2 regions of the Micromonospora sp. NBC_01699 genome follow, and region 2 is predicted to be linked to the other one. Evidence: riboswitches for the same ligand, from Rfam matches in the RefSeq annotation. Region 2 holds a riboswitch; the other holds the start of a gene.

Region 1 (7,047 bases), 3.1 Mb from region 2:
GAAGACGGCGACACCGTCACCATCACCGCCACCGCCCCCGGCCCCAATGGCCGCCCTGTCGCCCTGGGCGAAGTAACCGGCACCATCACCCCCGCCCGCTGACCGTCCCCAGATCGGTCTTCGTGATCATCGAGCGGTTTCGGTTTGTGGTTAAGCGGTTTACCGATCGTGGTGGGCAACCGGTCGCGGGTTGAGTAGCGAGTCGCACAGATTGTGTGAAGTCCTCCCGTCGTACTGAGGCATGTTGCTCTCGGTGATGCGCAGTGCACGCTGTGCCGTGTAAGAATACCGGCTAAAGCACTTTTATGTGCATAAACCAGGGCGAAAGAGGTATAAAATGCAGCTTGATCTCGCGCGCGCTACGTGGCGTAAGAGCACCCGTTCGAACGACCAGGGCTGGTGTGTCGAGGTGGCCGACAACGTGGCCGACGTGATCGGTGTCCGCGACTCGAAGGACATCGCCGGCCCGGTGCTCGCGTTCAACCCGGCAAACTGGTCCGCGTTCGTCGGCGCGGCGCGATCCGGCGCTTTCGACGGCTGATCCAGACCAACCTCAGAGTTTGGCTTCGGGCGGCCCCGCCCAATCCGTGATAGGTCGGGGCCGCCCGCGTGCGTCCGGCACCGGTTGCCGCCCGGCCAAACAAAATCAAAAGCCATTTGGTACGGGGTGAGCCGCACTGCCCGCCGTGATCGGCTCCGGGTTGCGGCTCATCGGGCTCTCATCCGTGCTCTCGCCCGCTCCAACAGGGCGTTCGCTCGGGCGAGGACTCATATCTACCGCCTCGGCCATTCGGGCCCACGGTTCACCTCGGTACGACGGTCGGGAGGGCTGGCGGCGCCGCTGTTCCTCTCGGGGTACTCGTCGGCTCCGCGAACACGAGGCGCGGATGCCACAGGTGGACGCCGACCGAGCGCTGGAGTGGTCGGTCACGAAGCCGTGGCGCTTCGAGAGCGGCGAACTGCCCGCCCGTACGGTCGACGTGAAGGCCATGTGCGACCTGTACGGCGCCGACGAGCAGACCACCACCGCCCTGACCGCCATCGCCCCGCACACCAAGTCCAAGGGCTGGTGGCACGACCACGCGGACATCCCACCCTGGTTCGAGCTGTTCATCGGTCTCGAAGAGGCCGCGAGCAAGCTCCGCGAGTACCGGTTCAGGTTGCCGTCGGTGAGCCCGAGCTCGTCCCGGAGCTGCGCCAGCGGTCCTGGTGGATCGCCGCCGACAGCGGTCGGCGCCGCCGCCAGCCGTGTCGTTCCAGGTCGGGAGTCTGCTCGAAGTGGGTCACCGGGCCCAGGCAGAGCCAGGCGACCGGACGGATGGAGGCCGGGATGCCGAGCAGGTCACGCAGGAACGGCTCCCGGTAGAACGACACCCAGCCGACCCCGAGTCGCTCGGCGCTGGCCGCCAGCCAGAGGTTCTGGATCGCCAGGCAGACCGAGTAGAGACCGGCGTCGGCGATCGCGTGCCGGCCGAGCACCGACGGGCCACCCCGCTCCGGGTCGTAGGTGACGACGATCGACAGGGTCGACTCGCGTACGCCGTCGATTTTTATCCCCGCGAACCGCCGCGCGGCGTCGCCGTCCAGGGTGGCCGCGAAGTTGTCCCGCTCCCGCTCGACGTGCCGGTGGAACTCCTGCCGCAGGTCCGGATCCCGGACCAGGACGAAGTCCCAGGGCTGGGAGAGCCCGACGCTCGGCGCCGCGTGCGCCGCCGCCAGTACGCGCTGTAGCACCTCGTCATCGATCGGCGCCCCGGTGAACTGGCCGCGTACGTCCCGGCGACGGTGGATGACCCGGTAGAGATCCGTGTCCAAGGCAGGCTCCCGCTGCGCTCGTGCCCCGAGAACGGGGCTGATGAACGCGAGGCCGGTCTTCGGACTCCCGGATCTGCGCTGGTCACCCGCCTTCCCAGCCCTGTTCGGGCCAGTGGCCGCGTCTGGTACGCGTGGGTGGCAGCTCCCCGGTCACCGCGGCGGGCCCGTGCCGGATTCACACCGGCTTCCCGATTCTCCCCGCTCGCGCGGGGCACCTCGCAACGTTTGTGCCAGTGCGCACCCTAACGGGATCGGCTCCGGGGCGGGTCCGGCCGTCGCCCGGGTCACGTTCTCGTCGCCTTCCGCGAATGTTCGCGTGGATGGTCGGTCACCCACCGTACGGTGAGGGTTGGGGAGGTGTGATGGCGACGGTAGCGGTGACCCGGCTGGTGCAGGCGTCCGCCGACGAGCTGTGGCGGGTCTTCACCGACCTGCCGGGCCGGTCCGACTGGCTCTCCACCATCAGCGGGATCGAGGTGCTGACCGCCGGTCCGACGCGGGTCGGCACGGTCTGGCGGGAGAGTCACCGCCTGCCGGACGGCACCGAGCTGATCGAGGAGTTCCGGGTGGACGAGGCCAGTCCGCCGCATCGGCTCACGGTCAGCTCGTCCGGCGTCGGCGTGAACTACCGGACCGCGTACTCCTTCACACCGGTCGAGGGGCGGCGTCGTCGGCGCGGCGGCTGGACGGCGGTGAGCGTGGTCCAGGAGGGCGCGGTCACCGCACCGTACGGGCGACTGCTCGCGTTGGTGTTCGGCGGGCTGGCCGCCCGTACCGTCGAGGGCGCGTTGCGTCGTGACCTGGCCGACCTGGCCGCCGTGGTCACCCCGCTCGACCCCGAACACCCGGGTGGCCGGGCCGCCGCCTGACCTGACGGGTGCCGGTCCGGGGCGGCTGGGTAGGGTGCCCGGCGGAGGTGCTGGATGCGATCGCGGGGCCGGAGGGTGGGTCGACGCCGGCCGGCAGTGGTCGTGATCGCGGCCGTGCTGGTCGTGGCGGCGGTCGCGGTGATCACGTACCGGGTGCTCGCTCCGGCCGAGGTGCTCACCCCCGCCCGCGCGGACTATCCGGCTCCGGTGAGCGCGGCGACCGGGGTGGTCGGCACCCTCGCCTCCGCCCCGCTGATCGTCGACCGTCGGCTGCGGATCTACGCCACCACCCGCCAGGTCCGCGCCGACGCGCCGGTGGACGCCCGGACCCGGCGTACCCCGTACTGGTCGTTCCGACGCTGGCCGGCCGAGCTGATCGGCGTCGTGGCCGGCGGAACCACCGTGGTCAGCCGGTGGTCGGACGGCGACCTGGTCGCGCTGGACGCGCGTACCGGCCGGATCAGGTGGCGGGCCGACGGCCCACCCCCGGGACACGGGTACGACGGGCGGCGCACCGGGGCCAGCACGAACTACACCCCCGCCGGACTGATCCCGGCCACCGGACGCGGCGGGCGGACCGTACTGGTGCTGATCGGCGGGTCGGGACTGCGCGGCCTCGACCTGACCGACGGGCGCGAGCTGTGGCGGGTCGACATCGACGGCTCCTGCCGGGCCGGTGCGCTCACCACCACCGCCGGCCAGCTCGTCACCGTCGACGCCTGCGCATCTCCGCAGGTGGCGGAGTTCCACGACGTGGAGACCGGCCGGCTGGTCAACCGGTGGCGGCCGGAGGACGCCGGACCCGAGCTGGGTCTGGTGCCCATCGGCTGCGGCAACGGCGCCTCGAACTGCCCGGCGATGCGTACGACCAGCGGCGGCAACAGCCGTGGTTGGCTGGTGGACCGGGGCGAGCCGGCGCCGATTCCGGTGCTCGACGCGGCCGAGGTGGTGCTCGACGGCGACGTGGCGCTGACGCCGAGCGGCAACGAGCTGGTGGCGCGTTCGGTGCGGTCCGGGGCGGAGTTGTGGCGGCGGACCGGGCCGGTGCCGGCGCGGATAGTGGCCGTACAGCCGGGGCGGGTGCACCTGCTCACCGACGCACACGAGCTGATCACCCTCGACGCGACGACCGGGGCGCAGAGGTCGAGTTTCCCGCTGGTCGCGGGCGACGAGGTGGTGCCCTGGCGACCCGGTTTCGCGTACGCCTCGGACGGGTTCGTCGCGATCGAGCGGGTGGCGCGGGCGGCGCCATCGGACGCCGCCGACGCGCAGTTCTACGCCGCTGGGCAGCCGGTCATCCTCGCCGCCACCTGAGTTCCCGGCCCGGAACACCCGGGAAGGCAGGAGCACCACCGAGGCGCCCGGCCGGGCGGTTTCCCGGCAGTGGGGCCGGAGGGCTTCCAACAGGTGATAGTTGCCGCATTCTGCTCTTATCCGGACAGAAGCGCAAGTATCGTCCGATACGCGGTCGGATATCGGCTGCCACCGGTCGCCGGTGAACCTTCCCGAAAGTGAGAACGCTTCATGCGTCGCGTACGTACCTGGGCGATCGTCGCCGTTGCCTCCGCGGGCCTGGCGCTGACCACGCTGCCGGCCCTCGCGGCCCCCACGGACAGCACCGTGGTCACCTTCAACGTCGTCGGCGCCGGCCTGGACATCACCGCACCGGAGACCGCACATCTCGGCAGCGGCCTGCCCGGCGACGACATCGCCGGCTCGATCGGCACCGTACGCGTGGTCGACGAGCGCGGATCCGGCAACGCCTCCTGGGTCGCCACGGTCACCTCAACCCACTTCGAGACCGGCGGCGGGTCCCCGACCGAGCGGGTCCTGGCCAGCCAGGTCGACTACTGGTCCGGACCGGGCGCCGAGCAGGTCGGCACCGGAAGCTTCGTACCCGGACAGCTCACCGCAGCCAACGCCCAACCGCTCGACACGGTCGTGCCGCTCACCGCGTTCACCCACAGTGGTGGCACCGGCGTGAACAGCGTGGCCTGGTCGCCAACCCTCATCGTGCACGTGCCGCTCGCCGCGGAGGTGGGTCTCTACACCGGGACGGTGACACATTCGGTGGCCTGACCGGGGCGCCCGGCGGGTCGGGGCGACGACGCTGACACTGCTCTGCGTCGGAGCCCTGGCCTCGCCGGCCGTGGCGGATCCGGGCGACGCGGAGGGCACCATCGGGATCCAGCTGCTGGAGGCACCGGCCGACCGCCGGCTCGACCCCCGGGCCCACACGTACATCATCGACCACCTGGCGCCGGGCACCGACGTCGAGCGCCAGGTGAAGATCGCCAACCGGTCCGATCGCAGGCAACGCCTCCAGCTCTACGCCGGGGCGGCGACCGTCGACCGGGAACAGTTCCGGTTCGCCGAGGGGCGGACGGCCAACGAGCTGACCTCCTGGGTCACCCTGAGCGAGGACGAAATCGACCTCGACGCCGGTGAGTCCGCCGAGGTCAGCGCCGTGGTCAGGGTGCCGGCGAAGGCGTCGGCCGGCGAGCGGTACGCGGTCATCTGGGCCTCGGCCACCTCCGCCCCGGTAGCCGGTGCCAACGTCACCAAGGTGCACCGGGTCGGCATCCGGCTCTACCTGGACATCGGGGCCGGTGGCGAACCGGCGTCCTCCTTCGACATCGGGGAGTTCACCGCCGGACGGGCCCCGAACGGGCAGGCATCGCTCACCATCGGAGTACGCAACACCGGTGGCCGAGCCCTGGACATGACCGGGAAGGTCTCGCTCGCCGATGGGCCCGGCGGGGTCAGGGCGGGTCCGTTCGACGTGGTCGACGGCACCACCCTCGCCCCCGGCGACAGCGGATCCGTACAGGTCGCGCTGCCGCGAGAACTGCCGAACGGGCCGTGGCGGGCGGAGGCGGAACTGAGCAGCGGTCTCGTACGGCACTCGGCCGTCGCGCAGATCACCTTCCCGCCGCCCGGCGGTGCCAAGCGGACCAGCTCCCCGATGCAGAGCGTGACGGTGCTGCTGGCCGGCGCGCTCGGCGTCGGCCTGGTGGTCCTGCTCGGTCTGGTGCTGGTGCTGAGCCGGTCCCGACGACACCGAGAACCCGCCGCCGCCGCCCACCGGGTGGACTGAGGCGACCCGGACCGGACGAACGGACTGTCGGGGGCGGGACGCATTCGGTGGCGTCCCGCCCCGAAGTGTCTAGAGTGCCGTCTCGGCGACGGCAAGGAAGGCGTCGTTCTCCGCCGGGGTGCCGATGGTGACCCGTACGCCCTCACCGGCGAACGGCCGGACGATCACGCCCCGCGCCTCGCAGGTACGGGCGAACTCCGCCGCCCGGTCACCCTGCCCCGGCACGCCCGGCAGCGGCAGCCAGACGAAGTTCGCCTGGCTTTCCGGCACCTCCGGCAGCAGCTTGCGCAGCGCCTCGGTCACCCGGTCCCGCTCGGCCACCACCAGCGCGCAGCGGCGGCGTACCTCCTCGGCCTGGGTGAGCGCGGCGAGCGCGCCGGCCTGGGCGAGCGAGTTGCTGGAGAACGCGGTGACCACCTTGCGTACGGTGGCGGCCACCTCCGGGTGCGCGATCAGGAAGCCGATCCGCAGACCGGCCAGCCCCCACGCCTTGGACAGCGTCCGCAGGACCACCACGTTCGGCCGGTCGCCGTAGGCGAGCAGCGCGTCCGGCACGTCCGGGTCGGTGACGAACTCCCGGTACGCCTCGTCGAACACCACCAGCACGTCGTCCGGCACCGAGTCCATGAACCGGTCCAGCTCGGCCCGGCGCAGGCTGGTGCCGGTCGGGTTGTTCGGGTTGCAGACCAGGATCAGCCGGGTCCGGTCGGTGATCGCGGCGAGCATCGCCGGCAGGTCGTGCCCGTGCCCCTCGGTGTTCGGCACCCGTACGCTGGTCGCGCCGCTGGTCGCGGTGACGATCGGGTACGCCTCGAAGGACCGCCACGAGTAGAGCACCTCGTCGCCGGGGAGGCTGGTGACCCGAACCAGGTGCTCGGCGAGCGCCACCGAACCGCAGCCGGTCGCGACCCGGTCGGCGGTGACGCCGTACCGCTCGGCGAGTGCCTCGCGCAGGGCCACCACCGCCATGTCGGGGTAGCGGTGTGTCCCGGCGGCGGCCTCGGCGATCGCCTCCACCACGCCCGGCAGTGGCCCGAACGGCACCTCGTTGCTGGCCAGCTTGATCGCCTCGGCCAGGCCGAGGTCGCGGGCCAGGTCGGCGGGGCTGCGGCCGGGCACGTAGTTCGGCAGCGCGGCCAGGTCGGGGCGGGTCAGCCGGTACGGCTGGCTACGGTCGCGGCCGGTCATGACGTGGGACCTCCTGGGGTGTCGGTACGGTCTGCCGAGGGCGGCGGGGACGGGTTGTCGACCGACCGGTCGAGCCGT
Region 2 (7,047 bases):
CGTCGCCGTCCGTGGCGTCGATCTGGACCTGCACGCCGGCAAGGTAGTGGTCGTGATGGGCCGCAACGGCTCCGGGAAGTCCTCCCTGCTCTGGGCGATCCAGGGCAGCGGCCCACGCCAGGACGGCAGGGTACGCGTCGCCGGCGACGATCCGAAGGATCTGCCCAGCGGCGCGGCACGGGCCCTGGTCGGGTTGGTCCCGCAGTCCGCTGGTGACCTGCTCTTCCTGGAGACGGTCGAGCAGGAGTGCGAGGCCGCCGACCGGGAGTCGCGGGCGGCCCCCGGCTCCTGCCGACAACTGCTCGACCGTCTCGCGCCGGGCATCGCCGACGACAAACACCCGCGCGACCTGTCCGAGGGACAACGGCTCGCCCTCGTCCTGGCCATCCAGCTCACCGCGGCGCCGAGGGTGATGCTGCTCGACGAGCCGACCCGCGGGCTCGACTACCCGGCCAAGGCCGCCCTCGGCACGATGATCGCCGACCTGGCCGGGCAGGGCCGGGCGGTGGTCGTCGCCACCCACGATGTCGAGTTCGTCGCCCGCATCGCCGACCGGGTCGTCGTCCTCGCCGAGGGAGAGATCGTCTCCGACGGCCCGACGGCCGAGGTTCTCGGCGGATCCCCGGCGTTCGCGACCCAGGTCGCGAAGATCCTCGGCCCGGACTGGCTCACCGTCGCCGAGGTCGACGCCGCACTGGGTCGGCGGGCCGGAGCGAGCCGGGACTCCGTACCGTGCGGGGAGGAGCGGTGACGCGTCGGTGGGGTCGTGACGACCAGGCCGTACGGCTGGGGCCGCGTTCGGCGGTGGTGTTGACCCTGGCCTCGATCGCCGGGCTGATGATGTTCGTCTGGCCGCTGCTGGTACGGGTCGAGCCGCAGAGCATGCAGCACGGTCCGGACGCCCCGTTCGTGTTCATCGGCATCCTGCCGATCCTCATCGTGGTCGTCCTCGCCGAACTCTCCGAGGGCGGCATGGACGCCAAGGCGCTGGCGATGCTCGGCGTCCTCTCGGCCGTCAACGCGGCCCTGCGCCCGCTCGGCGCCGGCACCGCCGGGATCGAGACCGTCTTCTTCGTGCTCGTCCTCGCCGGCCGGGTCTTCGGCGCCGGCTTCGGGTTCGTACTCGGATGCACGTCGCTGTTCGCGTCGGCGTTGCTGACCGCCGGGGTCGGACCGTGGCTGCCGTTCCAGATGCTCTGCTCGGCGTGGATCGGCATGGGCGCCGGCCTGCTGCCACGTGGGGTGACCGGCAGGGCCGAGATCGCGATGCTCGTCGGCTACGGCGTCGTCGTCGCCTACGCCTTCGGGTTCCTGATGAACCTGTGGTTCTGGCCGTTCATCACCGGCGCCGAGGTCGACTACTACGCCGGGCACATCTCCTATGTTCCCGGCGCGCCGGTGCTGGAGAACCTGCACCGTTTCGCGATCTTCACGCTGTTGACCTCGACCGCGGGCTGGGACACCGGCCGGGCGATCACCAACACCGTCGCGATCCTCATGCTCGGTCCGGCCGTGTTGGCGACGCTGCGCCGGGCGGCCCGCCGGGCCTCCTACGGCGTGGTCGCAACGTTCGGACCGACCACCCCGGCGGCGGCGCCACCCGACGCTGTCGCCCTGCCCGCGGCACCCCGTGCCGCCGACGACGGTGACGTCGCCAACACCGCCTGATCCGCTGTCAGCGCCGACCGGCGGTCACCACCGAACCGGCGTCACCCCCGGCCCGCTGCCGCATCGTCGCGACGCCGACGGGTGAGGAGCATCAGGGCGATCCCGCCGCCGACAGTGCCGAGCCCGACGACGGAGAAGGTCACGATCGACAGGCCGGTGGTCGGCAGGTTGCCGCCTGCGCCGTTCGGCGGCGCTGTCGTGGTGGCCGGCGCGGACGTCGGAGTCGCCGTGACGGAACCGCTGGGGCCGGGGGTGCTCGACGGGGTCTGGCTGGGGTTACCGGTCGGACTCTGCGACGGCCCGCCGCTCGAAGTCGCGGACACGGTGGGCGAAGGTGTGGCTGAGCCGGTGGGGGAGGCGGTCGGTGTCGGCCCGGTGCCGTCGTCGGCACCGATCTCGCCGAGGGGGACCTGGGTGAGCCCGAGAATGGCCTGCGTGGTCGCCCGCCGCCACTGGTCGAGCGCGAACTCCTCGATCCCGGAGGCGACGGCCGAGGCGAAACTCTCGGGCGTGTAGGCGATGGCACCGGCGTGGGCGGCGGCCGCGCCACCGTTCGCGGCGGTCAGCTGCTGGGCCACGACGAACTCGGCGGCGTTCCCGGCGGCGTCGGTGTCGCCGGCGGCGGCCAGCGCCTGCCCGCCCAGGCCGGTGCTGTTGGTGTTGGGATAGTCGGTGACGACGGAGCCGTTGAACGAGCCGTTCTCGGCCTGCACCGACCGGAGCCAGTCGGTGGCGGCCGCGACGGGCTCCGAGGTGCCGGTGGCGCCGGCCCGCTCGGCGGCGATCAACGCCTGGACGACCATACCGGTGGTGTCCACGTCGGGAATCCGGTTGTCTTCGGGGTCCTCGGCGCAGGAGGTGCCGCCGGCCCCCGGGTAGAGTCGGAAGCCGCCGCCGGGACACTGCTGTGTGACGAGGAAGTCGACGACCGGCTGCGGTACGCCACCGGAGCGGGCCAGTCCGAGCACCGCGAGGGACTGCCCGAACATGTTCTCGCCCATCAGACTGCCGGCGTAGTCGTCGTGGAGCCACCCGTTCATCGGCCCGTCCTCGGCGCCGAAGACGAGGTCGAGGGTCCGCTGTCGCCAGTTGTCGCCGCCGAAGTCGGTGCCGTCCTCGCCGCCGGCTGCGGCTGCGGCGAGGACCTTGGCGGTGCTCCCGCCGTCCCGGTACGCGAGGTCGCCGTCGCGGAAGACCGCGTAGCCGTCACCGTTCGCGGCGACCGCTTCGGTGATCTGCGTGACCGCCGCGGGTTGGGTGCCGGTTGCCTGCAACGCGAACAGGGCGTCGATGGTCAGGCCCCAGTCCGTGCCGGCGAAGCCGGGCAAGCCTCCGTCGACGAGCTGCCCGGTGAGCCAGTCGGCGGCGAGTTCGGCGGCTTGGGCGGCCACCGGGTCGGGGGCGGCCTCGGCGGCACGCGGGCTCGACAACGGGCCGACGCCGGCCACGACGGCGGTGACGATTCCGACGAGGGTGACGGTCACGGGAGCGAGCGGGCCACGGGGCATGGCGGGTGCCTTTCCGGACGGTGACCGGGTCCCGTCCGCCGCGCCGCAGGGTGGCGGACACGCACGAAGGGGGCTCGATCCGCATTCCACGACAGATGACGCCGTACGTTCCAGTTCGGGCATTCCGGCTTGCGGACCAGGGGTTCGCACACGGTTGCGGGTCAGCGCCGGATTTGCACCGGCTTCCCCCGACTGGGAACGAATGAAGTTGTGCGCGCGGCAACGGGTGGAAGTGGTCGCGCGAGCCGGACGTTACGGCATCCGGCCTGGCGGGACAACCGAAGGCGACCCCGCGTACGCGGGGTCGCGGGCGGTTCCGGCCCGGATCCCATCGTCGGGGCGATTGACGGCCATACTGTCCTCTGTGCACACTGACCGCGACAACTTGATAGCCGCGCGTTGATAGGGGAAGTCCGGTCGAAACCCGGCGCTGGCCCGCAACGGTAGGCGACAGGCCATCCAGGTCTGCCGCGAGCCCGAATGCCTGTCGGCGCGTGTCCAGGATTCCTCCATCCGTCGTGGCTCACGGGTCGGAACCATCCGGCCTCCTGTGCGCGTTGGGTCGGGTCGTCTCGACCACGGGGCCAGGAAAGGCCCAGCTTGATGGTCCTCTCGTCCCCGCGCGTTCGTGCCGCGTTGGCCGCCCTCACCATGATCGCCACGGCCACGCCGGCCACGGCATCCTCGCCGCCGACCCACAACCGTGTCGACGCCGCCGCCGGATGGCTTGCCCGGCAGATGGTCGACGGCGACCACCTCGAAACCGTCTTCGGCGACGTCTCCTATCCGGACGCCGGGCTGACCATCGACGCCGTCTTCGCCTTCGCCGCCGCGAAGTCGTCCGGCACCAACGCCGCCGCGGCCACGACCTGGCTCGGGCAGCCCTCGGTGCTCACCGGCTACGTCGGCGACGGCATCGGCGAGGCGTACGCGGGTGCGACCGCCAAGCTCTCCCTCGCCGCCCAGGTCAGTGGCCTCGACCCGGCCTCGTTCGGCGGGGTCGACCTCCTCACCCGCCTTCGTGGCCTTCAGGACCCGTCGGGTCGGTTCTCCGACCGGTCCGCGTACGGCGACTTCAGCAACGCGTTGTCCCAGTCCTTCGCGATCCTCGCTCTTGACCGGGCCGGTGGCGCTCCGTCGGCGGCGGTGGACTTCCTCGTCGGGAGCCGGTGCGCCGACGGCGGGTTCCCGGTGCAGTTCGGGCAGCCGACCTGCGAGAGCGACGTGGACGCGACCGCGATGGCCGTCCAGGCGCTCATCGCCGCCGACCACCGCCCCGCCGCGAGGCCGGGCATCGGGTGGCTGGTCGGTGTCCAGGCCGCCGACGGTTCGTTCACGGGCGCCGGCGTTGCCAACGCCAACAGCACCGGTCTGGCCGCGCAGGCGTTGGCGGCCGCCGGACGCCCCGTTGCCTGGCTCAGGGCGCGACAGTTCATCCTCGGACTCCAGGTCGGCTGTACCGGTGCCGCATCCGACCGGGGCGCGATCGCCTACGGCGCCGCGGGCTTCGACCCGGGCACCGCCCCGCGCGCCACCGCACAGGCAGTCCCCGGCGCAGCCGGCGCCCCGCTCGGCAGCCTCTCCGCCGCCGGATCGTCCTCAACCGCGCCGACGCTGGCCTGCCAGCCGTAACGCGAACCGTCGTGGTGGGGTGGCGCCGACCCGGGCCACCCCACCGCCGCCGTGGACCCGCTCGCCCGACCGGTTGCTCCGGCGCTTGAGACGCACGTCACACTCATCCGAGAACCGGAAGCGGGATGCCGGTCGTCTAGCCCGGTGTGAGAGGACGTGGCCCGGTGGGCGATTCCCAGCCGGACGGGAAGGCGATGCCTTCCAGCGCGCCACGAGCCATCGACAAGGAGACCAGATGGTACGCGTGGTGAGCGTCGAGGAGATGGCGCCGACGGCGTACGCCTGGCCGGTGCACGCGCAGGGGCTGAGTCTGCGGGCCGGGCGGCACATGGCCGTCGACGGACTCGACCTCGCGCTGGGGATCGGTGTGCACGGGCTGCTCGGCCCGAACGGCGCCGGCAAGACGACGCTGATCCGGGCGCTCGCCACCGTGCTGCGGCCGGTGTCCGGTCGGCTGGAGATCCTCGGCCAGCCCGTCCACGGCGATGGCGATCTACGGGCGGTCCGGCGCGCACTCGGTTACCTGCCGCAGGACTTCGGGTACTACCGCCGGTTCACCGTCCGGGAGTTCCTGGAGTACGTCGCGTGGCTGAAGGAGATGCCGCCGCGCGACGTACCCGACGCCGTGCAACGGGCGATCGAGCGGGTCGACCTCACCGCGCGGGCCGGCAGCACCATGCGGTCGCTCTCCGGCGGCATGGTACGCCGCGTCGGCATCGCCCAGGCGATCGTGAGCGCACCGACCCTCCTGTTGCTGGACGAGCCCACCGTCGGCCTCGATCCGGAACAGCGGATGACCATCCGGGCGATGCTGCGCGACCTCGGCCGCGACACCTGCGTGGTGGTGGCCACCCATCTGGTCGAGGACGTGGCCGCGGCCTGCACCGACGTGGTGCTGCTGCACGAGGGCCGGCTCGTCTTCCAGGGGGTGCCCGACGACCTGGCGGCCGAGGCCGCCGGGGGCCCGGAAGCAGACGGCGACAGTGAGCTGGAACGCGGGTACGCGATGCTGATGCGCCGCCACCGCGGGTCGGGTGGTGTGCGATGACCCGCCGGATCGTCCAAATCGAGCTGCGCCGCTCCGCGGTGCTCTGGATCGGTGTGCCCGCCGCCGCCCTGGCGTGGGTGATGGTCGGTGACGCCGAACGCTGGGACGGGCTGTGGATGGCGACGGTGCTCGTCCACGCGAGCAACCTGGGACTGTTGTGGCCGCTGGCCCTGGCCGGCGGTGCCTGGCAGGGGCGTCGCGACCGGGCGGCGCGGATCACCGAACTGATGTCGTCCATGCCGCGCACCGGCGCCAGCCGGACCGCGCCGGTGGCGTTCGCCCTCGCCGGATGTCTGGCCGGCGGGTACGTACTGAGCCTGCTCGACGGGCTCGTCCGCGCGATGCTGGCCGCGTCGTACCAGCCGCCGGGTTGGTACTGGCCGCTCCTGGCCGCCGCGCTGGGCATCGCGGCGGCCGGACTACTCGGGCTCGGGCTCGGCCGGCTGATGCCGTCGCGGCTGACCGCACCGCTGCTGGCGGTCGCCGGGCTCGTCGTGATCCTCGGCTCGCAGCTGCTCTGGGAGGACACCGGTTCCCGGGCACTGCTGCTGGCCCCCGGCTACCTCGGAACCAACGACGAATACTCCAGGGTGGACTGGCACGCCGTCGTCGGGCAGGCGGTGTGGTTCGTCGCTCTCGCGGCCACCGGCTGGGCACTGCTGATCGCCGGTACGCGCCGGACCAGGCTCCTCGCCGCGCTGCCGGCCGTCCTCGGTGTCGCCGTCGCCCTGGCCGTGCTGCCGCCGGCCGACCGAGCGGCGCCACTCGACCCGCTCGCCGCCGAACTGGTCTGTGCCGACGGGGAACCACGGGTGTGCGTCACCCAACTGTACGAGCCGTTCCTGCCGCAGCTCGTGGACCCGGCCCGGCGGGCACTGACCACCCTCGGCCGGCTGCCCCATCCGCCGACCGCCGTCGTCCAGGAGACCGGCACGTACGGTGGTTTCGTCGAGCAGCGCCCCGACACCGTCCACCTGAGCCTGACGGTGGTCGGCGACGGGACGATCAGCACCGGTGCGGCCTCGATCGAGGAGGACATCCTCGACGGCGCCGGCACCTGGAAGTGCGGCGCCGCCGACGCCGACACCGACGCGTGGATCCGCATCGACGCCGCCCGGACCGCCGCGGGACTCTGGCTGCGGGGCGCCGACGCCGCGCCGGAGTACCTGTGGACACCGGTCCGTGAGCTGG

What was found. Region 2 has a riboswitch for cobalamin ahead of OG792_RS19680 (prenyltransferase/squalene oxidase repeat-containing protein). Riboswitches for the same ligand answer to the same signal wherever they lie in the genome.
Region 1: it holds a riboswitch for cobalamin, as region 2 does, so the genes downstream of both, bluB (5,6-dimethylbenzimidazole synthase) here and OG792_RS19680 (prenyltransferase/squalene oxidase repeat-containing protein) in region 2, are expected to answer to the same signal.

What each region holds. Positions count from the first base shown of each region.
Region 1 covers NZ_CP109199.1:7,670,625-7,677,671, reverse strand. Annotated here, with positions in the region: gene fahA (fumarylacetoacetase) at 1-102, shown strand, start outside; gene OG792_RS31685 (DUF397 domain-containing protein) at 338-541, shown strand; partial or broken gene OG792_RS31680 (helix-turn-helix domain-containing protein) at 687-1,016, shown strand; gene bluB (5,6-dimethylbenzimidazole synthase) at 1,156-1,815, opposite strand; cobalamin riboswitch at 1,849-2,049, opposite strand; gene OG792_RS31670 (SRPBCC family protein) at 2,178-2,684, shown strand; gene OG792_RS31665 (outer membrane protein assembly factor BamB family protein) at 2,787-3,998, shown strand; gene OG792_RS31660 (hypothetical protein) at 4,209-4,763, shown strand; gene OG792_RS31655 (hypothetical protein) at 4,834-5,781, shown strand; gene hisC (histidinol-phosphate transaminase) at 5,851-6,969, opposite strand; gene OG792_RS31645 (RDD family protein) at 6,966-7,047, opposite strand, start outside.
Region 2 covers NZ_CP109199.1:4,589,478-4,596,524, reverse strand. Annotated here, with positions in the region: gene OG792_RS19695 (ABC transporter ATP-binding protein) at 1-751, shown strand, start outside; gene OG792_RS19690 (ECF transporter S component) at 748-1,668, shown strand; gene OG792_RS19685 (prenyltransferase/squalene oxidase repeat-containing protein) at 1,710-3,152, opposite strand; cobalamin riboswitch at 3,294-3,365, opposite strand; cobalamin riboswitch at 3,560-3,682, shown strand; gene OG792_RS19680 (prenyltransferase/squalene oxidase repeat-containing protein) at 3,780-4,808, shown strand; gene OG792_RS19675 (ATP-binding cassette domain-containing protein) at 5,044-5,856, shown strand; gene OG792_RS19670 (hypothetical protein) at 5,853-7,047, shown strand, end outside.